Regions from separate parts of the Acidicapsa borealis genome, predicted to be linked through region 2. Evidence: riboswitches for the same ligand, from Rfam matches in the RefSeq annotation. Region 2 holds a riboswitch; the other holds the start of a gene.
What was found. Region 2 has a riboswitch for cobalamin ahead of AC5S27_RS15405 (TonB-dependent receptor). Riboswitches for the same ligand answer to the same signal wherever they lie in the genome.

Region 1: it holds a riboswitch for cobalamin, as region 2 does, so the genes downstream of both, AC5S27_RS00235 (ribonucleoside-diphosphate reductase subunit alpha) here and AC5S27_RS15405 (TonB-dependent receptor) in region 2, are expected to answer to the same signal.

Annotation. Positions count from the first base shown of each region.
Region 1 is NZ_JCACNY010000001.1:47,869-55,837, forward strand. It holds gene AC5S27_RS00200 (alpha-amylase domain-containing protein) at 1-569, shown strand, start outside; gene AC5S27_RS00205 (glutamate--tRNA ligase family protein) at 671-1,675, opposite strand; gene AC5S27_RS00210 (hypothetical protein) at 1,830-2,405, opposite strand; gene AC5S27_RS00215 (DUF4252 domain-containing protein) at 2,402-2,980, opposite strand; gene AC5S27_RS00220 (hypothetical protein) at 3,079-3,405, opposite strand; gene AC5S27_RS00225 (RNA polymerase sigma factor) at 3,432-3,962, opposite strand; gene AC5S27_RS00230 (DinB family protein) at 4,112-4,681, shown strand; cobalamin riboswitch at 4,875-5,102, shown strand; gene AC5S27_RS00235 (ribonucleoside-diphosphate reductase subunit alpha) at 5,249-7,693, shown strand; gene AC5S27_RS00240 (ribonucleotide-diphosphate reductase subunit beta) at 7,939-7,969, shown strand, end outside.
Region 2 is NZ_JCACNY010000001.1:3,762,270-3,770,238, forward strand. It holds gene AC5S27_RS15400 (carboxypeptidase-like regulatory domain-containing protein) at 1-1,472, opposite strand, end outside; gene AC5S27_RS15405 (TonB-dependent receptor) at 1,762-4,302, opposite strand; cobalamin riboswitch at 4,342-4,548, opposite strand; gene AC5S27_RS15410 (hypothetical protein) at 4,830-6,521, opposite strand.

The DNA.
Region 1 (7,969 bases), 3.7 Mb from region 2:
GCGACACGCCGAATTACGATCTGCGCAACCTCACCGGCGAAGGCTCCGTCGTCATGAACCGGCCCATGCATGCCGCCACCTTTGTCGATAACCACGACATGGGCGACAACACGATCGTTCACGACAAGATGCTTGCCTACTCCTTCATCATGGTCCACGAAGGCTACCCTTGCGTCTTCTGGTACGACTACTACAACAACCAGCTGGCCCGTAGCGGAACGCCCAACGGCATCGACGCACTCATCGAAGTGCACCACAGCAACGCCGGCGGCGACTCGCAGATCCTCCACGCTGACCCGGATCTCTACATCATGCAGCGCGTCGGCTACAAGGCGGAAGAGCCTACACCGATCGACCAGCCCGGCCTCATCTATGTGCTGAACAACCTCGGCGACAAGTGGAGTGGGACGGTCGTGAAGACCCAATGGCCCAACCAGAAATTTAAGCCAGTAGCATGGGATGGCCACGACCAGGCCCTCCCAAACGAACGCACCACGGATGCAGACGGCAACGCAGAATTCCCAGCACCACCCAGAGGCTACGCCGTCTACGTTCCTGTCTTCGAGTAGAGGCTCAGCGGCGCCAACCGGACTCAGTTCCTGCTATGCAAATAGACGAATGCGGGAAGCCTACTCTTCGCGAACCTGCGAAGGATGGGCCACCGTGATCTCTAAGCCATCACCGGCAACTCCGCCGAAAGGACATTCATCGGCGTAAGCCCGCGCTGCCGCAGCGCCCGCAGGCTCAGCGAGTCGAAGCGCTTCGCCAGCCGCTGCCCATTGTGGTCTGCCACAAGCGAGCAATGAAACCAGCTCGGAGCAGCCACCCCCAGCGCTTTGAAGAGCAGAATCTGCCGCGCGGTCGACTTTAACAGATCCGCCCCACGCACCACCTCGGTAATCCCCATCGCCGCATCATCCACCACGCAGGAGAGCTGGTAGCTCGGCACATTATCCCGACGCCAGACAAGAAAATCACCGAAGTCTACCCCGGCCACAAACCGCTGCGGGCCCAGGTTCTGGTCATAGAACTCAACCGCCACGCCATCCCGCACACGAAAACGCCAGTTGGCCGCCTCCGGCCCATACTTGCTTGCCGTTGGCCCCGGCAGCTGCGCCGTCTCTGCACTCAAATGTCGGCAGGTCCCTGGATAGACCGGCTCATCATCCAATCCGGCAACGCCGCCAGCAGCGCCCTCATGCGGAGCAGAAGCAGCCATCGCCAGCTCTTTCCGCGAACACCGGCAAGGGAACAGATACCCTCTCCGCAGCAGCTTCTGAAAAGCATCCCGATACAGCCCATGCCGCTTGCTCTGCCAGTACGGCCCAAAAGGCCCACCCATGCCAGATCTGTCGACAGCATTCTTCCCCGGCCCAGCCCAACCCGAACTCCAGCCGGCGCTCACGCCAGCTTTATCCGGACCCTCCTGCCAGCGAATCCCAAGCCAGCGCAGATCCTCAATCGCCGCCTCGGCATACTCTACCTTTGAACGCTCCGGATCAAGATCATCCATCCGCATCACCAGCGTTCCGCCCGCATCCCGCGCCCGCTGGTACGCCGTCCAGAATGTCCGAGCATGGCCTACATGCAGCAGCCCGGTCGGCGAAGGCGCAAGCCGCCCCCGGTACCCCTCCACCGTTCGCTCAAACCCCGGAAGATATCTCTGCGTGGCCACAGCCTTCAGTCTACGCAGACAGCTCGGCGCGCGGATAGGGTCATCTTGGTACCCAATCCGCGCGCCGCGCTGTTGCTCTTGCCGTTGTCCTTGTTTTTCTGGTTGTCATTCCCGAAGGGAGTCCGCTGTTGCCCCTACGAAGGGGGTACCAACCCTACTGCCCCTCGCCAGAATCCTTTTCGTCGTGCTCCTTGCTCTCACTATCTTTGCTGTCGTCATCCCGATGATGCCGGTGCTTCGCCATCTCATCCGTCAGCTGATCCGGATTCATCGACAACTGCACCACATTCATCTCGCGCCCATCCAGGCTCACCACCAGCATCCCCAGATGGTCGCCCTCCGGCCGCACCAGGATCAGGTTTTGATCGTCGCCCTTGCGGCTCGTCTCACGGATGATCCGCTGCCAGCCCTTGCCGGCTTTCTCTTCAACGAGGGCATTGAACTCGTCCCCGTCGATCGGCCCGTCCACATTCTCAATCTCCGCCACATGCAGCCCGCGAACCCCGCCATGCGTAGCCCGCCCAGCCACAAAGCTGATCAGCCCCATGAACGGAATCTTGTTCGCATGGACGTGGTACCGGTGCTCGATCCCGCGAACAACCTCGTCAAACCCGCCGCCGCCCATGCCCGCCCCGTTCGCAGCCAGCATGATCGCCGGAGTCATCACCGCAACCAGTCCTACGGGAACCAGCGCCACCTTCCACATCCCAGATTTCTTCTGCTGTGTCATTTGCCGGCCTCTTTCTGCGCCTTCTTCGCCACGCTCTTGGGAATCCCGAAGTTACCGCCCAGCTCGCCAATCTTGTCGATGTCGATCGGCCCCAGGATCAGCACCAGCGAAAGCTGCTTCTCCTCCGCATCCAGCACAAACAATCCCTGCATCTGCCCGTTCACGATCTTCACAAAAACGTCCGTCCCGGAGGCCTTGCCTTTCGTGCTCTCATGCACCATCGAAGACCAGTCGGAGCCCTGAAAATACTTCCTCAGTCCCTCCAACTCCTCCGCTGTATACGAGTTCTCCTTGTCGAAGTCATACTCGCGAACGTAGACGCCCTTCAGGTTCTGCACCATGTTCCGCGCATCTTTGTCGCTGTCGTCCTTCATGAACTTGGCCGCGAACGCCAGCATATTCTTGTCCAGCGTGACTTCCGTGACATGCGAAGCCCGCGCCGCCAGCGTCTTCTCAATCGGCGAGGGCGCCGGCAAGGAATCCTGTCCGTACGCAGCCGCCGACACCAATCCCGACACCACCATCCCCAAACCCACAATCCCTGCCCACATCGCGCTCCGCTTCATCTTGTTCATCTCGTCCCACTTTCTCCCGTATCGGGGCCATCTTTGTTGTTGAGAGCCCGCGCTCTCGTTGATCCCCGGGGCCAAGAGCCCCTCAGGGATTGGCCCGCCTACTTGTCGTCGTCCGCCAGCTTCTCGTTCACCCGGTCCAGCGTCCTGCTCGTAATCCGGAGCGCCATCATCACCTGCGCCCGCGCCTCTTCTCCCTTACGGCGCTCTTCCATCTGCTGGTGGTACACCGCAACCCCGCCACACACCGCCACCAGCACCAGCGAAGCCGCAATCCGCTGCGCAAAGTGAACTCTCCACCACGGCCTCGACTCCGCCCGCCGCCGCTCCCGAGCCCGCGCCAGCACCCGCTGCTTCAACCCCAGCGGAGCATCCTGGCGCTGCATCGCCTGCCGCAGCTTGACTTCAAAATCCTGCATCTCGTCCATATCTTTATGCTCCATGGCTGTCGCGCTTATCGCACAAACTCCTTCAATGTCTGCTGAGCCCTGGCCCGCAACAGCTTCAACCCGCGCTGCAGATTGCTCTTCACCGTTGCCACCGGAGCCCGCATCATCACCGCAATCTCATCGGGCGACATATCTTCCTGGTATCGCAGGACGATCGCCGCACGCTGGGCCTCAGGCAATGCCGCCAGCAGTTGTTCCATGCGCACAGACAGTGGCGACTCACGATCCATCTCCACCACGCCGTGCCGTTCCTCAAGTTCTTCCCAGACATCGGTGCCCAGGCTGGCAGCTTTCGTCCGTTTCCGCCGCAACGCGTCCGTCGAGCGGTGCAGCGTCACCTGCCGCAGCCAGTAGCGCGCATGATTCGCCGAGCCTAAACGAGGCAGGTGCCGGTCCAGCTCGAGCAGAACATCCTGCGCGATCTCCTCCGCCAACCCGTGATCTCCCGTAATACGCCATGCCATCGAGAAAACCATCGACTGGTGCTCGTCCACGAGCTCTTCGAAGTCCGGCTGCCAGCTCAACGTCTCTCCCATGTGCCTCTACTCTCTAATCCGCAGAAACTTCTCCATCCGGATGCAATGCCATACGATTTTTTTCGCAAAGATGTTTCCGCAGAAATTTTCAGCCTTGCCATCCCCATTCGCCACACCTGAGAATGGGCAGGCTCGCTGTACGCCCGATCATGACACCCGATATCCAGCTTCTCGAAGAACAGCTAGCCTTCGCCGCCAGCGAGGCCGCGGCTTTCGCCACGCATCTCACGCCGGAGCAGGGAAGCCAACGGCCCGCAGCCAATTCCTGGAGCGCCGCCGAGTGCCTCGACCACCTCGCCGTCACCAATCGCGCCTACCTGGCCAACATGCTCACCGCCGCGGCCACCGCAAGGGCCAACGGGAAGATGCGCCGCCGCCCGGCAAAACCGGGCATCTTCGGCCGCCTCTTCACCAGCCTCCTCGAACCACCCGTGAAGCCGGGCCGCAAAATCAAGGCTCCCGCCATCATCCAGCCATCCGCGTCAGCCACCCTCGCCGAAGCCTCCGCCAGCTTTTTCCAATCCCAACAGGAAATACGATCCTTTCTCAATGCCAACGCCGATCTCGACCTGGCCAGAATCCCATTCGCCAACCCCTTCATCCCAGGGTTGCGGTTCAGTCTGGTCACAGGCGTCCACATTCTGCTGGCCCATGAACGCCGGCACCTCTGGCAGGCAAAGCAGGCCGTCGACCTGGTCCGTTCCTCGCTCCACTCCTAGTTCCAAATCTGGTGCGATTCCAACACAAAAGATGAGTTTTCAACCTCTGTCTTCACCGGCTTGAGACTATAATTGCCTCAAATTTAGGGCGAATAAAAAGCGAAGATATTGAGAATAAATCAGTTACGGCAATAGGCCCAATTTCCACACTGACCACAACATATAGATGTTGACCCGCTATCGGACTCACGATATAGTCGGTAAGTCTTTTGGTAATGCAACTCACACCTGCATTTGAAAAGGGACTCCGGCGAACTTCCGGAACTGCCCCGCAGCGGTAAACAGGAACGAACGCTCCGACATGGCACTGGTGCAATCCCGGTTCCGCCATGGACCGGTAAAGCATTGGGAAGCCGGAGTTATTAGGCAGCCTGCAAGTCCCAGAATTGCTGTATTGCCCTGCCAAGAGTCGAAACACGCACACGCCTCCGAGGGGAAGGCCGGGTGAGGAAAGCTCGTTTTTGTTGAACGCAGCTAGCCCCGTCCGTTTTCACTCCCCGGCCATGAATTAGGAACCACACCGGCATCAGAACCGGGTCATACCTTCGAAGAAAGGACCATTCCCCAATGGCCACACTGCAGCACTCCCTCGCCGAAATCGATTCGAACTTCCCCCCCACAGACGCCGCACCGCAGATGCAGGTCCGCAAGCGCAACGGCGGCTATGAGCCCGTCGATGTGAACAAGATCGTCCGCGCCGTTGAGCGCTGCTGCCACGGCCTCCCGCACGTCGACCCCATCCGCGTCGCCAGTAAAACCATTGGCGGCCTCTTCGACGGTGCCTCGACCCGCGAACTCGACTCCATTTCCATCCAGACCGCTGCGTCGCTCATCGCCGAGGAGCCGGAATACTCGCGCCTCGCCGCCCGCCTGCTCATGGCCACCATCGCCAAGGAAGTCGCCGGCCAGAACATCTACTCCTTCTCGCAGTCGGTCGAAATCGGCAACCGCGAAGGCGTTGTCTCCGCCGACGCAGCTGCGTTCGTACAGGCCAACGCCCGCAAGCTCAACGCCGCCATCGACGACCGCTACGACGACCGGTTTGAGTACTTCGGCCTGCGCACCGTGTATGACCGCTATCTGCTGCGCCACCCCATCACGCGCAAAGTGACCGAGACACCGCAGTACTTCTTCATGCGCGTGGCTTCCGGCCTCTCGACCCGCGTGAACGAAGCCGTCGATTTCTACAACCTGCTGGCCTCGCACGACTACCTTCCCAGTTCGCCGACCCTCTTCAACAGCGGCACCAAGCACAGCCAGATGTCCAGCTGCTATCTGCTCGACTCGCCGCTCGATTCGCTCGACTCCATCTACGACGCCTACAAGCAGATCGCGCTGCTGTCGAAGTTCTCCGGCGGCATCGGTCTCGCCTTCCACCGCATCCGCAGCGAAGGTTCGCTGATCCGCGCTACCAACGGCCTGTCGAACGGCATCGTTCCCTGGCTCCGCACCCTCGACGCTTCTGTCGCTGCTGTCAACCAGGGCGGCAAGCGCAAGGGCGCAGCCTGTGTCTACCTCGAACCGTGGCACGCCGACGTCGAGAGCTTTCTTGAAATGCGCGACAACACCGGCGACGCAGCCCGCCGCACCTACAACCTGAATCTCGCCAACTGGATCCCCGACCTCTTCATGCGCCGCGCCGATGAAGACGGCATGTGGTCGCTCTTCGATCCCAAGGATGTCCCGACCCTCACCGACCTCTACGGCAAGGATTTTGAAGCCGCCTACGTCGCCGCCGAAGAAAAGCAGCTCTACCAGCGCCAGGTGAAGGCCCGCGACCTATATGCCCGCATGATGCGCACCCTCGCAGAAACCGGCAACGGCTGGATGGTCTTCAAGGACGCCTGCAACATCAAGTGCAACCAGACTGGCGCTCCGGGCAACACGGTGCATCTCTCGAACCTCTGCACCGAGATCACCGAAGTCACCTCCAATAAGGAAACCGCCGTCTGCAACCTCGGCTCCATCAACCTCGGCCGTCACCTGACCGTTGAGGGCGGAGTGGCCAGGTTCGATTTCGAAAAGCTCGCCGCGACCGTTCGCCACGCCGTGCCCATGCTCGACCGCGTCATCGACATCAACTACTACCCGGTACCGCAGGCCGCCGGATCGAACAGCCGCTGGCGCCCGGTAGGCCTCGGTGTCATGGGTCTGCAGGATGTCTTCTTCCAGCTCCGCTGGGCCTTTGATTCGCCGGAAGCCCGCGAGCTTTCCGCCAAGATCCAGGAAGAAATCTACTTCCATGCGCTGTCTGCGTCGGTTGAGCTGGCAGAAAAGTCCGGCCCGCACGAGGCCTTCCAGGAAACTCGCGCCGCCCAGGGCGAATTCCAGTTCGACCTCTGGGGCGTCACCCCGAAGGACACCGCCCGCTGGGAAGCTCTGCGCCAGCGTATGAAGACCACTGGCCTGCGCAACTCGCTGATGATCGCCATTGCGCCGACCGCAACCATCGCATCCATCGTCGGCTGCTATGAGTGCATCGAGCCGCAGATCTCCAACATGTTCAAGCGTGAGACGCTTTCGGGCGAGTTCATGCAGATCAACAAATACCTGGTCAACGAGCTCAAGGCCCTCGGCCTCTGGTCCGAGGAGATGCGCACCCGCATCAAGATCGCCGAAGGCTCCATCCAGTCCATCGACGAGATTCCTGCGGAACTGAAGGCCATCTATCGCACCGTCTGGGAGATTCCCATGCGCTCGCTGATCGACATGGCCGCCGACCGCGGAGCGTTTATCGATCAGAGCCAGTCGCTCAACCTCTTCGCCGAGTCGCCCAACATCGGCCGCCTCAGCAGCATGTACATGTACGCATGGAAGAAGGGAATCAAGACCACCTACTACCTGCGTTCGCGCCCGGCCACCAAGATCGCCAAAACCACGGTAGCCGTAGCCAACCGCGTCATCCCCACAGCCCCTCCGGCGGAAGTTTTGAACCCGTTCGCAGGTCAGGCAGCGACCGACGCAATTGCCTGCAGCCTCGAAAATCCCGAAAGCTGCGAGGCCTGCCAGTAGACTTTCGGCGCTGTGGAACAAAGTTGTAGAACAATTCAGTCCAGCGCCGAAAATTACCGTTCGCTGTAACAAGGCACAAAACACCATAATTCAACGCAACTGCAAGCCCCTGAAAACAAAGCACTTCGAACAAAGCCAATCAGGGGCTGCGCAGTTCAGCCAAAAATGCTCCGCGTGGAACAATTTCGCGAGCGCTCTTGCACCACTCAGAAACCCTGTTTTTCAGTAAGAATTGGAGTCACAGCATGTCCACCAAAGCCCCCCTCAGCATCCTCG
Region 2 (7,969 bases):
TTTGAGACCGGATCGGTCTGATAGTAGTACTTGAGCGAGAGGCGATCCTTGGCGTTGACATCGTAATCCACGTCGCCGACGCCCTGATCGGCGGTCAGGATCGAAGTGCCCTGAAGGGTGACGTTGGGGACACCATATTGGTAGGGCTCGTTGGATTGAGCGGAGGGAATAAGGTACTGGCCGTTGGGGAGCTTGGCGTTGAGCAGCGAAGTGGCGATGGGACCGATGGCTCCTGTGTAGGTCTTACCGCCGGCCCATGACGTGGCAGCAGATGTGAGACCAGCGATCGAGCGATCGTCGGTCAGGCCGACGGGTACGTTGAATTGCGTGAGACCGGTGGATTGATCTGAATTGTAGCGATGCTGGTATGCGACAAAGACGAACAGCTTGTCATTATAAATGGGTCCGCCAGCGGTAGCGCCTGTGGACCAGCGATGCAGGGCCGGATTGACCAGGGAGCGGGGAAACGCGCCTACACCTTCGGTGGAGAGCTGGTACTGCTGGTTGAAGAAATAGGGTGCGGCGTTGAGCGAGTTGTTGGCGAAAGTGCCATAGATCTGGCCGTGCCAGGCGTTTGTGCCACTGGCAGTGTTGACGTCGATCTGGGCGCCTGAGGTTGCGCCCTGCTGGGCGTCATACATCGAGGTGTTGACGCGGATTTCCTGAGTGAACTCGGGTGGAGGGGAAGGCAGGCTGTTGCCATTCGAGCCATAGACCGAGGTGCCGGTGGGGTTGGCGCCGCCGATTGTTCCGCTACCGGCTGCCGACGAGCCCGAAGTACTGCCCGCGCCGATGTTGAAGTTATAGCGCTGCGAGGTAGATCCGCTGGAGCTCTTGCCGTTGAAGAGGTTGGTGACGTCGACGCCGTTCACCTGGAAAGTGTTGGAAGTGTCGCGCTGGCCGTTGGCCCAGATGGGCTGGTTGCCGAGACCGCTGTTGGAATCGAGTCCGCTGAGGAGTTCCGCGTTCACACCGGGAGAGAGCACGGCGAGCTGGGTAAAGCTGCCGGTGGCGAGCGGGGTGAGCGCGATCTGCGATGCGTCGAGAGTGTAGCCGTTGGTTGCGTCGGTAGCATTGAGAAGCGGATTAGCAGTGACTTCAACCGACTCGGCGACCTGGCCTACCTTGAGGGTGGCGTTGATAGTAGTCGCACGCGCTTCCTGGACAGTGATGCCATTCAACGTCGTGGTCTGGAACCCGTCCCGGGTGATCTTCACAGAGTAGGTGCCGATGGGTAGATTGAATATCTGGAAGAAGCCATTTCCCTGGGTTTTGGCGGAGCGGCTGAGATCGATCTGGGTGTTGGTCACGGTGACGACGGCGTCTGGGACTGAGGCTTCAGAACTGTCGAGAACTGTTCCGTTGATGGAGCCGAGGGTTTGCTGGGCCATAGCCGATGCCGTGGAAGTCAAGGCAACGAGAATTGCCAGCATGCCACGACAGGCGAAACGCCTCCAGTAAGTTGTAGACATAGTCTCCTCACAGATACTTCGTTATGAATTGTTTTTGATTGTCTTGCGGACAGATCGCATGCCTGTCCTTGGGCATAACGTGCTCTTCTCTAGTCCGTTGTTGAGCGAGAAGCGACAACGGCGAGCAACTAGATCCGGGGTATTTATTGATTAACACAGATCAGCTTTAGGGCAACAATAATCTCCTGCAAATTCAACAAGATGGTGGAAAACGGGGGCAGTTTCCACGATCCGGTCTACTGGATCGCGAAAACTACCCCCTACTGAAATGCGGGATTGGTAGGTTGGATTACCTGGATTTGCCTAGTGTGAGTCGGAGGCCGACACGGTAGGTGAACGGCAGGCTGAGGTAGCCGATGGGGGCTATGTGCTGGTTGCTGAGCAGGTTTTCTGTCTGTCCGTAGATGCTGACCCGGGGCCAGAACTGGTAGCTGCCGCCTAGATCTACTTTGGCGAAGCCGTAGTCGAGGTTACGGTTGGGCAGCAGGAGGCTGTTTCCGCCGTTGAGGTCGGAGTAAGCGAGGTAGGTGGAGTCGTCGCTGCGGCTGGAGAAGGCGGAGTTGAAGATCATTGTCCACTTCTGGCCGGTGTAGCTGGCGGAGATGAAGCCGCTGTGGGGCGGGCGGCGGAAGGGCCGTGCGCCCTTCAGCGGAGAGTACGACCCGATCGGGATGCCATCATAGGTCGGCTCGTAACCTCCGGCGAGGGCTTCGTTGTCGCTGCTGAAGGAGCGCTGGACTACGGCGTCGAGGTAGGTATAGCCGCCTCGGAGGAAGAGGCTGCGTCCGATGCCGCCTTCTACCGTGGTTTCGATGCCCTGGGCTCGGTAGGCTTCCGAGTTGACGTAGAGGCCGTAGTCATCGGTGTAGTAGTAGCCGAGGGCGGCTATCAGATCGGCTTTCTGCTGGTCGGACAGGCCGGGGATGAGGTTGGGCAGAAGACGTCCGCCGACCGACTCAATTTGACGGCCGAACTGGTTGTGGAAGTAGGTGGAGCGGAAGATGATGCGGTCGCCGAGGAAGGCTTGTTCGAGGCCGCCCTCGTATGTGCGGGTGGTGGGGGCGGTGAGCTTTCCGATGTGGAGTTGCTGGGCGACATCGGTGTAACCGTTGGTCGCGAGAAACTGGTAGAGCGAGCCGAACTGGTCGGTGAGGGCTGGTTCGCGGACTGCGTCGCCGTAGTTGAAGAGCAGGCGGGTCCCGTTGAAGATGCCGCGACGGGGCTTGATCAGGTAATAGGACAGGCCGGCGCGGGGTGAGGTCTGGGTGCCGAACTGAGAGTAGTGTTCTAGGCTGCCGCCGAGGGTGTAGAAGAAGCGGTTTTTGAAGTCGCCGTGGACAGAGGCGATGTAGTCGTAGTTGGTGCGCTCGGTAGACTCGTGGGTCGTATACGAGGGGATGTTTTCGAGGCCACGTTCATTTTCAAAGCGAAAGCCGATCAGGCCCGTAATGTGAGGGGTGAAGCGGTAGTCGCCTTGATAGACGAGCTCGTCGCGGTTGGAGGCGAGTTCGGATTTGTATGGATAGGTCTCTGGATAATCGAGCATGGCGCGACCGGAGGCTACGTAGCCGTTGGCGCCTTTGAAGGTGACGGAGTTGCCGAAGTAGGCGTAGGTGGGTCCGTAGACGGGATCATCGTAGTAGTCGATGAGCTGGCCTTCAGGCTGCCAGAGGGCGTACTGTTCGCGCTTGCGGGAGGCGCCGTAACGGACGACGTTGTGGAAGTCGAGGGTTGTCTGATTGTCGATGGAACCGCTGATGTAGAGGTCTTGATCTTTTTGTGTGGCGTCGTCCGCTACACGGTAGAACTGGTAGGCGTTAGGGACTCCGGTGGCGTCGACGCCGTAATGGATGGTGCCGCGAAGGGTGGTGCTGCCGGTGACCTGGTAGCCGAGGTTGGCTGCGGCGGTGCCGACATGGAACTGGTCGCGGGGGATGGAGTTCGAGGTCTGGAGCCAGGAGTAGGCGCTGTAGTAGTCGAGCTTCTTGCGGGCGCCGGCGAGTTCGGCATCGGTGCGGAAGGTGTGGAAGTCGCCGAATTCACCGCCGAGACGGAGGGATGGAGTGGACTTGAAGCCCCGCGGGGTGTTGAAGCTGACGACGCCGCTGCCAGCGTCCGCGCCGTAGAGGGTGGAGTTAGGACCGCGGTAGACTTCTACGCTTTCGACGCCAGTGGTGGACATGGGACCGAAGTCGAATCGGCCGCCCAGGTCGCCGGCTGAGACGCCGTCGAGCAGGACTTTGTTGGAGTCGGATGGGCCGCCGCGGACGAAGAGAGAAGTCTGCGCACCGAGTTGGCCGGTCTGGTAGACGGCGGTGCCGGGCATGAGGCGGAGGCCGCTGACAACGTCAACGCGGAAGTTCAGGTCGAGGGGGCCGATCACGCTGGTGGCTTCGCTGGTTTGCTGCTGGGGGGTAGGGGTGCCGGTGGGGGTGACGACGATGGACTGCCGGACCCATTCGGGCTCCATAACCAGCGTGCGCTCGACGCTGTCGCCGGCACCGGCGTAGAAGGCCGGCGGGTTGAGTTGGCGGAAGCCGGGAGCGGTGATGATGAGAGCGAAGCGTCCGGTCTGGCCGGTGGTGAATTGGAAGCTGCCGTCGGAGGTTGAGGTCGTGGAGGAGACGAGCTTCGTTCCGTTCATCAGGACCACGGTTGCGCCGGTGACCGTTGCGCCTGAAGTGTCGGTGACGGTACCGCGGATGACTCCGGCATAGGCGATTGCGGGGATAAGCAGGAAGAGTGTGCAGATAGTGCGAAAGGCGATGCTCGTTATGGCCTGGAAACGTGAGCCTTTGCGGCTGTCAGAAAACTTAAGCAATTTAGACAACAACATTCATATCCTCCGTCCCCCTCGGGACTAGAAGCGGGTGATTGGCACCTGAGGACCGGTCTCCTGACTTGCGCCTTTCCGGGCCGCCTTCCCAGGGCTCCTTGCGGAGTGGTCCCAGTGGCTGATGGCCGGATTCCCTGCCCCGCTGCCTGAGAGACGGCGTTGGGTAGGGGTGCGCTCACAGTTGCGGGGCAGCGACGGATTCGCACCGTCTTCCCGAACATCCTGGTGAGTCTCCGTTATGGGTTTCGCGCGGTGCCTGACGGCTTCAGCGCAGGAAAGGGTGCGAAATGGTAGCGGCCATGCAGGAATTGATCCTGCTGGCGGCGGCTTGGGAAACCTGCCTTTGTGTGATTCTTAAGCTCTGGCTCGAGGCCGATTCTTTCGCGCTCTTCGAACCGATTTAACAGGATTATACGCCGCCGCTCAATCAGTTACGGGACCGTGGCCAGACGCTGAAGCCTGCGGAGCAAGGCGATCAAGGCACGGGGAATCGTGATATTTACCCCGTTGCTCGGATCAATCTACTGTCCGATCAGCAATACGCCGCCCGAGTAGTTGGGCAAGATGATCTCGCCACCGTCGATGACAGGTGGCATGAACTTATTGAAGAGATTGTACTTGGCGCCATCCTGTGCGCCAGACCAGCCCCAATCGTCTGAGTCCCAGAGTTTTTGCAGGATGCCGTCGGCGCCTACGTGGACTGGATCGAAGATGAGGATGTGACCCTGCACTTTGTTGGCGTTGGCATCGCCGCGGGGAACGGCACAGACCAGCAGGTACGAGTTGGGGTCCTTTCCGTTGCTGGAACCCGAGCAGAAGCCCCCGGGCATGCCGCCGGGGGGATTGCCGCGGACATCCGGCGATGCGTATTCGCGGCTTTCTGCTAGATATTTTGGAACTGCGGATGAGCTTAGCTGCCATTTATGCAATTGCTGGTTCTCGCCCCAGACGAACAGGGTCCAGGCATTCAGCAGAGGGTCCCACATGGTTACCGGTGTGGCGTGCAGGTGAGCGCTATCGCCAAAGGGAAGGAAGTTCAGAGCACGCGGATCCTGTGGGCAGGGATCGATGTCGTTGCCGGGGCTCATGGTGGCCCAGACTGGGGATCCGCCTACGAGTTTGCCGCAGTTAGCGTGGGCCTTTGCCAGATCCGCTGGTTTCGTTCCGCCCATCTTCTCTGCGTGCATGCAGTAGAGTAAGCCGTCCTTTCCACCGCCGCAGACAATATTCAGCTCCGCAATGTAAGTGAGACCGCCCGAGCCAAGATCCTGATCGGTTCGAGCACCGGGAGAGAGCTGTGGATAGACAAGAAGGACGGGCTGTCCTCGTTCATTTCGTTTTGCTACCATGCGTGCATTCGCCATTGGCATGGACATTCCCCCACCGACGGGGCGGACCGCTTCGGTTTCCATGGACATGCCGGCTAGTCTGCTGGTGGGTCCAGTGTTGGCGGCGCCCGCGCGCGCGTCATCTGTCCAAGGTGTCCAGTGATCGACCACCTTGAGAGATGCTGCATCAGCAGTTGTGGCGGGCGTGTAGCGGATTTTGATGAAGCTTTCGCCCCACTGGCTTACGCCGTCGAAGGCGCCGTTGCCGGTCATTGCGTAGCAATCCTGATTACTGTCACAGGCCAATCCGGCACCGGCCATCCAAATTCCAGCGCCCTTGCCAATGGTGGTGGCTAACATTGCGGTTACTTTGTTCGTGACGGTTTCGAAGGCGAAACAATAGCCGGACGATCCGTTTGCGGTTTCGTTCACCGATCCGGTGCATTGCAGGACGGTCTTCACTCCCTGCGGGTGGATTAGCACGGCGGAGCTTCGCGCTTTGCGCATGGCGGTGTTGAAATCGAGGCCGTCGATGAGTACGGGCGCGACTGCCTTTGTTCCGTCAGCGACGTTCAGCACAAACATGAAGTAGCGCGCAGTCTTCGGGTTCCCGCTGCCATCCTGCGATACCCAGCAGACCTGGTAGTCGAGGGCCGTGTCGGGGTCGATGACGCCGGTGCTGAGGCAGCCCCACTTATCGTTGATTACGTGGAAGTCGATGGCGGCGCTGCCCTGGATTGGGGTGCCGAGGGTTACTTGCCAGATGTCGGAGCCATCGTGTGCGTCGACGCCGCGGACGACGTTCGCCATGCTGGGAAGGACCATCACGTCCCGCTTGCCGCGCGCAGTATGCACGCCGGGCAGGATCAGAGGTTGAGCTTCCATGCCGCGAGCATCTCCAAAGACCGGGATGACGGTTTTGAAAAGTACTCCCTTTGTCCTTACGCTTTCCTGGCTAAGAACAGTTTCGTTGCTGTTCCACCCGGACCGTGCGTTGTCGCCAGCTCGAGTAAGCCAGGGTTGCATCTGCTGTGCGGACGCCACTGAGGTCACGATGAGACATAGAACTGTGTAGACGCTTTTCTTCATGAGGCTCGCTGGACTTCTGAGGTTGAGGGGGGACGCATATTGAAACCTCTTGCAAACAATTCGCGCGAAGTCAGAGGAGATGCTCCCAGCAGAGCCACCTAGCATCGGTTGCATGGAGGCGTGAATGCTATAGTGGTGGTCTTGTATACCTGTGAATCTGGATCGACGACCGTGGGCCTTAACGTTATCTGCTGCTTGCGGTGGGAGTCAATATGAAGTTAAGAGTGCTGTAAACGCGCGTTCATACTACTTCGTTTCACAGGTTCGAAGTCCCGTGTCGCAGTTCCGCAATGCAAGATAAGCGCCCTTACCCCAGAGTGGCCATCTTCAACTACGAATCTGAACGCTTCTCTGTCGCTAAGGGCAAACATCTCTCTCGGACTGATGTGACATTTGCAGACCAGACAGAGAACGGAGTCTCCGACCTTCGGCCTCCATTTTCGCATGATCTCAAACGACGGTATGAGAGGCGCAATCACTATTGGAAAATTGAAAATGAAGTCGAAGGCCATACACCAGGCACATTTTTCTGTGTCTGTCGAAGACTCGATCGCGGTTTGTATAAATCGAATTGAAGAAATTTGGTGCCAGGAACTTCTAAGACCGAATGACGATGCAATTCGACTCAACAGAGCAGCACTTCCATGTCATTGTCTTGGATCGAGAAGCAGTGTTTGACAATTTAACTTCATGCATCGGCCTCCAGTCATTGAAAATCAACAGAGCTTTGGTATACTAGTGACAGTTACACACGACATATAGCTCAGTATTCCTCGAAACCTCTTAGTTTCGGAGGTTTTCATGTAGAGCGTAAGTACATCCCAATCGAGGAAAAATAGTTGATTACTTTACATTTTACCTAATACTTGCGTGTGGATAGAGTTGATCCTGCAAGAGGCAAACATACACCTACAAAGATGGCGCTAAAGCGAATCTTAACCTAGCTGATGGCGCGTTGATGCGGACCATTTCTACCTGACCTCGTTTGCGTAGCCTGTCGGGTATACGACAATTCAATTCGCCACTATCAGGGGGTGTAGTCGCAGTTTTCTTTAACTCCAGAGCGGGGTAAGAGTGAGTTAATGCTTCATCAACTCGAAGCCTCCAGCGTGGCCTCACAACTGCGCTTTTTGAACGTCTTGCTGCATTTGATACGCCCATAGCTCACATGCGGCCGCGGAATCCGTGTTGCCTGAGTGCAAGCTACGCCCTAACGTGTCGTCTATAACCCACATAGAAAGGTA